DNA from 2 places in the Streptomyces sp. NPDC025784 genome. Region 1 is predicted to be linked to the other one. Evidence: riboswitches for the same ligand, from Rfam matches in the RefSeq annotation. Region 1 holds a riboswitch; the other holds the start of a gene.
What was found. A riboswitch is a leader RNA that binds a small molecule or an ion and turns the genes downstream of it on or off. The one in region 1 is predicted to bind cyclic di-AMP.
Positions count from the first base shown of each region.

Region 2: another riboswitch for cyclic di-AMP. It lies ahead of ACZ4IF_RS35715 (LysM peptidoglycan-binding domain-containing protein); the one in region 1 lies ahead of ACZ4IF_RS32255 (transglycosylase family protein).

Region 1 is NZ_JBVHMN010000017.1:128,247-131,647, reverse strand. Features, by position in the region: gene eno (phosphopyruvate hydratase) at 1-254, opposite strand, end outside; gene ACZ4IF_RS32255 (transglycosylase family protein) at 752-1,417, opposite strand; cyclic di-AMP (ydaO/yuaA leader) riboswitch at 1,421-1,584, opposite strand; gene ACZ4IF_RS32250 (transglycosylase family protein) at 1,768-2,742, opposite strand; gene ACZ4IF_RS32245 (cytochrome P450 family protein) at 2,927-3,401, opposite strand, start outside.
Region 2 is NZ_JBVHMN010000021.1:34,543-37,943, forward strand. Features, by position in the region: gene ACZ4IF_RS35710 (CocE/NonD family hydrolase) at 1-1,463, shown strand, start outside; cyclic di-AMP (ydaO/yuaA leader) riboswitch at 1,930-2,043, shown strand; gene ACZ4IF_RS35715 (LysM peptidoglycan-binding domain-containing protein) at 2,066-2,797, shown strand; gene ACZ4IF_RS35720 (HAD family hydrolase) at 2,943-3,401, opposite strand, start outside.

The DNA of each region.
Region 1 (3,401 bases):
TCGTAGCCGACGAGCTCCGGGCCGATCTGCTCGATGACGGCGAGGACGGCCTTCTCGACACCCTTGCCCTGGTAGCGGTTGGGGTCACCGTCGCGGAGCTCGATGGCCTCGAAGGCACCGGTGGAGGCGCCGGACGGGACGGCGGCACGACCGGTGCTGCCGTCGTCGAGGCCGACCTCGACCTCGACCGTGGGGTTGCCTCGGGAGTCCAGGATTTCCCGGGCTACGACGACGTCGATGGACGGCACGAGCATCTCCTTCTGGGATGTGACGCGGGTACGCCGGACACCGGGCCCGGCACGGCGCGGAGCCTGGGACGGCTTCGCGACATGAGCCTAACCGCCTCGGGGGGATCGGCCAGCCTGACGACCACCCCTTGAGCAGAACCGAGCGTAAATTGTTTCCGAACGGAACAAAAACCTGCCCCGTACATGAATACCGCCCCGCACGAAAAGCCCCGCCCCGGCGCGTGCGGGGGAACACGTGCCGGGGCGGGGAGCCCGTGGGGACGGGGGTGACCCTCACCAGGCCTCCAGTGTGGAGACCTTCTCCAGGGGAGAGCCATGAACCGGCTGAGGCCTTTCGAGGACCGCTGCCGGGCCGCGGCCGGCGGTGTGGGGCCGGACCGGACGGCGTGGACGCCGGTCCGGACCGCACACGGCCGGTGGGGGCGCGGACGCAGGTGGGGGCTGCGGACGCGGACGGACGCACGGAGGACGGTGGGGGGGCGCGGCCGCCGCGCGAGGGCCGGTCAGCCGAGGTGCAGCTGCTGGCCCGGGAAGATGAAGTCGGCGTCGTCGACGATGTCCTTGTTCAGCTTGAACAGCTGCTGCCAGCCACCCTTGACGTGCTTCTTCTCGGCGATGGAGCTGAGGGTGTCGCCCTTGACGACCTTGTACTCGCCGTCACCCTTCTTGACCCTCTCGCCGGTCGGGGTGGTGACGGTCTTCTCGGCGGCCGGGCGCTCGGCCGAACGCGAGGCGGGCTGCTCCGTCGTACGGGTGGTGGTGCTCGACGCGGAGTCCGCGGTGCCGCCGTTGTACGTGGCGCTCGACAGGCCCGTACCGCAGGTCGGCCAGGCGCCCTTGCCCTGCGCGGCGAGGACCTTCTCGCCGATGGCTATCTGCTGGGCCTTGGAGGCCTTGTCGGCGGTGGAGGCGTAGGCGGTGCCGCCGTACGCGGCCCAGGTGGAGGCCGCGAACTGCAGGCCGCCGTAGTAGCCGTTGCCGGTGTTGATGGCCCAGTTGCCGCCGGCCTCGCACTGGGCGACGGCGTCCCACTCGGACGCGGTGGCGGCGGAGGCGTTGCCGGCGGCCATCAGCGGAGCGGCGATGGCGACACCGGTGACACCGGCGAGGGCGGCGACACGTGCGGCCTTGGACGGACGACGGTGCTTGCCCTTGTCGGAAAACAGCATGGAGGATCCCCTCACCGACGCCTGCGAGGTGAGCTGTCGGGTTCGGGCGGGTGAGTGCCCGGCCGTGCGCTCCAGCGCTCGGCTCCACCCCTAGCCGCTCCCGGTCCAACAACCGGTCGCGGCACTTACCTTGGGTCCCCCGCTCCTGCCCACGGCGCTTGACGCGTCGGCTGTTCCCGTACGGCCGTCGGCAGGATTCGGCGTTGCGACCGTCGGGGCCCGCTGTGGCGAGCGATCACGACCGTAGGCATGCGGTCGACGGAATTCCAAAGACGATCAGGGCCTCTGAGACTCATCTCTCACTCGCACCAAACCGGACATTCCACGGCGAACCGTGACGCGAACTCCCGCTACTTTTCGCCCGATTCGGCATCAACTGCAAGGCTCTGACCGGGGAGGATGAGGTCAGGGTCGGCGCCGACCGTCTTCTTGTTCGCGTCGTACAGCCCGGACCATCCGCCCGGCAGGTCGAGGGCGTCGGCGATCGTCGAGAGGCTGTCGCCGTTGCGCACGGTGTAGGAACCGTCGGCGGATTCACGCGAGGGGCCCGAGCCGCGGGAGGCGTGCCGCCCCGGAGTGCCGTCCTCGCGGGCGTCACCCGCGCCCTGCGTCGCATCCTCGTCGGCGCTGTCGCCGCGATGGCGGCCGGCTCCGGCCGTGCCGCCCTCGGACACCTCCGAAGACTCGTCATTCCGGCCAGACTTGTCCGATTCATCGCTCTTCGGCGTCGCCTGGTCCGAGCGGTCCGAGTCCTGGGAGTCCCCGTCCGACGAGGTGTCGGACTTGGTGGAGTTCCCGCCCTCGCGCGAGGTGTCGGTCAGGGAGGACGAACCGGACGAGAGAGAGGAGTCGGAAGAATCAGTTGAAGAGGACGAATCGGACGAGTCCGAAGAGCCGCCCTCGTTCGAGGAGCCGTTGCCCAGGCCCGTGTCGACCTCGACGTCAGCGGAGTTCCTGCTGAGCCCGGAGAGCGGCCCGCAGGTCGGCCAGGCGGTGAGCCCCTCGCCGTCGAGGACCTTCTCGGCGACCGCTATCTGCTGCGAGCGGCTGGCCTGGTCGGCGCTCGCGGCGTAGGCGAGACCGCCGTACCTCTCCCAGTTGTCCTGGGTCAACTGCAGGCCGCCGTAGTAGCCGTTGCCGTTGTCGGCGCTCCAGGCGCCGCCGCTCTCGCACTCCGCGACCCGGTCCCACGTGGTGCCGTCGGCGGCGCTCGCGCTGGTGGCGCCGAGCAGCGGGATCGCGATGGCCGAACCGGTCACTCCAGCGGCGACGATGAGAGCCGGGGCCTGACGGGGGCGACGGTGACGGCCGTTCCCGGAGAGCATGCGGAAGCCTTTCGCGTGACAGCAGGTGACTACAGCGGCTACAGCGACAGATGGGCCGCGTTGCTGGGTGAACGTATCCGCACTCGAACGCTTGTCACAAGTCGATGCAGCGCAGATCACGTGAAGATCACAGATGTGACGGACCGTCACCCGACACCCATCGGGACGTCGTTCCGCGGCATGCCTACCTGATCGGCGTGAACTCCACCGGAAGTGTGCGCAATCCACGCATAATGAGGCCACCGCGCCAGCGCAAATCGGCCGGATCCCCCGCGAGTTGCAGATCGGGCAGGCGGGTGAGGAGCGTGGCGAGCGCGGTCTGCCCCTCCAGACGGGCGAGCGGCGCGCCGAGACAGTAGTGAAGGCCGTGGCCGTACCCGAGGTGTTGGTTGTCACGCCGGGACAGGTCGAGCGTGTCCGGCTGTTCGAACCGTGCGGGGTCACGGTCCGCAGCCGCCAGGACGACGAGGACGGGATCGCCGGGCGCGATGTCCTGCCCGCCGATCCGCACGGGCTCCGTGGCGAACCGCCAGGTGGCGAGCTCGACCGGCCCGTCGTAGCGCAGGAGTTCCTCGACCCCGGTCTCCAGCAGTCCCCGCTCCCCCGCGGCGAGGGAGGTCTGGAGGCGGGCCCGCTGCCCGGGGTGGGTGAGGAGGGCG
Region 2 (3,401 bases), on a different contig from region 1:
ACACCTGGCTGGAGCACCAGACCCGGGACGCGTACTGGCGCCACGGGAGCGTCCGCGAGAACTACGGAGCGATCCGGGCGGCGGTCCTGGCGGTCGGCGGCTGGCACGACCCGTACCGCGACACGGTGCTGCGTCTGGTCGAGCACCTGCCACCCGATCGCGTACGCGGAGTGATCGGCCCGTGGTCGCACCACTACCCCGACCGGGACCGGCCGCCCGGCCCGGCGATCGGCTTCCTCCAGGAGACCCTGCGCTGGTGGGACCACTGGCTGCGCACCCCGGCGACGCCCGCCCCAGACCCCGACCCCGCCCCAGACCCAGACCCCGGCCCCGGCCCCGGCCCCGGCCCCGGCCCCGGCCCCGGCCCCGGCCCCGGCGGCATCATGGCGGAACCGCTCCTGCGCTCGTACGTCATGGACGCGCGCCCCCCGGCGACGACGTACCCGGTGATCACCGGCCGCTGGGTGGGTGATCCCGTGTGGCCGTCCCCCACCGTGACCCGGGTCACGTACGCGCTCCAGGGCGACCCGGTGACGGTGCGCTCGCCGCAGCACACCGGGGTGGACGCGGGCCGCACCGTCCCGCACGGCCACGACGCCGACCTGCCCCCGGACCAGCGCGAGGAGGACGCCCGCTCGGTCTGCTTCGAGTTCGAGGTCACGGAGGAGACCTGGGTCCTGGGCCGCCCGGCGGTCCGGCTGCGGCTGACCTCGCACTCCCCCCGGGGCCAGGTGATCGCCCGGCTGTGCGACGTGGCTCCCGACGGCGCCTCGACGCTCGTCACCCGGGGCGTGCTGAACCTGTCGGCGCGCCACGGCAGCGACCGGGCCACGACGTGGGTGCCGGGCGCGACGGAGGACGTGCTCGTCGAGCTGGCCCCCATCGGTCACGCGTTCCCGCCCGGGCATCACGTCCGGCTCGCCGTCTCCTCCGCGTACTGGCCGTGGGTCTGGCCCCAGCCCGGTCCGGAGACCGGCTTCACCCTGGACCCGGCGGCCGGCGCCCTCGAACTCCCGGTGAGGGCACGGGAGTCGGACCCGGCGATCGTCTTCGAGGAGCCGGAGCAGTCCGCGCCCCTCGGGGCGGCCTCCCCCGCGACGCTGGACGAGCCGCGCCCCGAGCGGCTCCTCGTGCACGACGTCGCCAAGGGCGAGTGGCGCCTGGAGACCGACGTCCGTCACGAAGGCACCCGTATCCACCCGGACGGCCTCGAAGTCACGGAGGACGTCGGGGAGTCGTACACGATCGACGAGTCCGGCCCCTTGTCGGCGCGCGCCCGCTCGGCCTGGTCGGTCCGCTTCCACCGCCCCGGCCTCCCCTGGGACGCCCGGGTGACGACGCGATCGGAACTCACCTGCTCCGAAGAGGAGTTCATCGCCTCCGACGAGGTCATCTGCAGGGACGGCGACGAGGTGGTCTTCCACCGGACGTGGGAGAAGCGGATCCCGCGCACGGCGGGCTAGGGCCGCCACCGGCCCGGCCCCGCCCGCCGGGGCGGCCGGACGCGCGGCCGCCCGGCCCCACGGAACCTCCTACACCCTGCCCGAGTTGCCCGATTTGCCCCCCTCGGACCACCGCCCTGCCGATGTCCGAATTGCCCAACTCGTACACATAGCCCATCGGGGCATGATGTCCGAGTTGCCGGTCTTGCCGCTTTGATTCGCCTTGGTCTCGTGAGTTGGGTCACGTACACCCTCGACCGGGAATTTACGCCGCCTTCACAGAACCCCTTTGCTAAAGGCAAGTTGAGGAACCAATTCCGGTTGAATCGGACGAATCGACGTCGCTTTAATCAGCTGAAAGCGATCTTCGTCCGAAATTCAGACCTTGTTCCCGACATGTGCTCTCGCATACGTTCACGTCGATCCCGGGCGGATCGCCGAATCCTGCCGCCGCCCGGACCCACCCACCCACGCACACACGGCAGGAGCGGGGGAACCCAGGCAAACCGTCGATCCGGGACAAACCGGAACGACTCGGGGTCAAGCCGCACAGAGAGCGCGGCCGGGCACCTCCCCGCCCGAACCCGACAGCTCACCTCGCAGGCGCAGGAGAGGAAACCGCCATGTCCGGACGACTCATGAACCGCCGCTTCAGGACCAGCCCCCTCGTCACCCGTGGCGTGCTCGCCGCCGGTGTGGGCGGAGTCGCCCTCGCGCTCCCCCTCCTGAGCGCCACCGGCGCCCAGGCCGCCACCGCGACCCAGACCGTCCGGGCGACCGTCCCCCAGGTGCAGCTCCTCACCTACACCGTGGTCGCCGGCGACACCCTCCAGACCGTCGCGAAGAAGAACCCGTCGAGCGGTGGCTGGCAGGCGCTGTACGACGCGAACAAGGCCGTCATCGGCCCCGACGCCGCCCACCTGCGCCCTGGACTGGTGCTGACGGTGGGTACGAAGAACCTCGCGACCGGCGTGGTGTCCCCGCTGACCAAGGCCGCACCGGCGGCAGGGGCCCCCTCCTCCGGCAAGACGTACACCAACAACCTCGACGGCTGGATCAAGCACTCCCTGGACATCATGGCCAAGGCGCGCATACCCGGCACGTACAACGGCATCCACCGCAACGTGATGCGCGAGTCCTCCGGCAACCCCCGTGCCATCAACAACTGGGACTCCAACGCCAAGGCCGGCATCCCCTCGAAGGGCCTCCTCCAGGTGATCGACCCCACCTTCAAGGCCTACCACGTCCCCGGCACCTCGATGGACCCGTACGACCCGGTCGCGAACATCACGGCCGCCTGCAACTACGCCGCGGCGAAGTACGGCTCGATCGACAACGTCAACGGAGCGTACTGACCCGGCGACAGCGGCACATCGCCTCCTCGGGGCGCGCGACGGACCTCCGCCCGCGCCCCGAATGAGAATCTTTGTCCGTCTTTCTCCGCTTTTCTCCTGTCGGGGTGTCCGCGCCCGGAAGGACATCCGCACCGCGACCGGACGTCTACACCCCGAAGAGCCGTTCCAGCACGACCGCGATGCCGTCGTCCTCGTTCGACAAGGTCACCTCGTCGGCCACCGCCTTCAGTTCCGGATGCGCGTTGGCCATGGCGATCCCGCGGGCCGCCCAGTCGAACATGGGGATGTCATTGGGCATGTCGCCGAAGGCGAGGGTCTCGGCGGGCGCGAGACCGAGGTGCGCCGCGGCGAGGGCCAGACCCGTCGCCTTGGTCACACCGCATGGCTGGAGTTCGACGGTGCCCGGCCCCGACATGGTGACCGTCGCCAGCGAGCCGACCACCGACCGTGCCGCCGACGCCAACTCGTCGTCGCTCAGGGAAGGGTGACGGAGCAGCACCTTGCTGATGGGCTCCGTCCACAGGTCGTCGCGCCGCCGCACCCGTACCGCCGGGAGCGTCGGGTGGGGCATCACGTAGCCCGGTTCGATCAGGGTCAGCCCGTC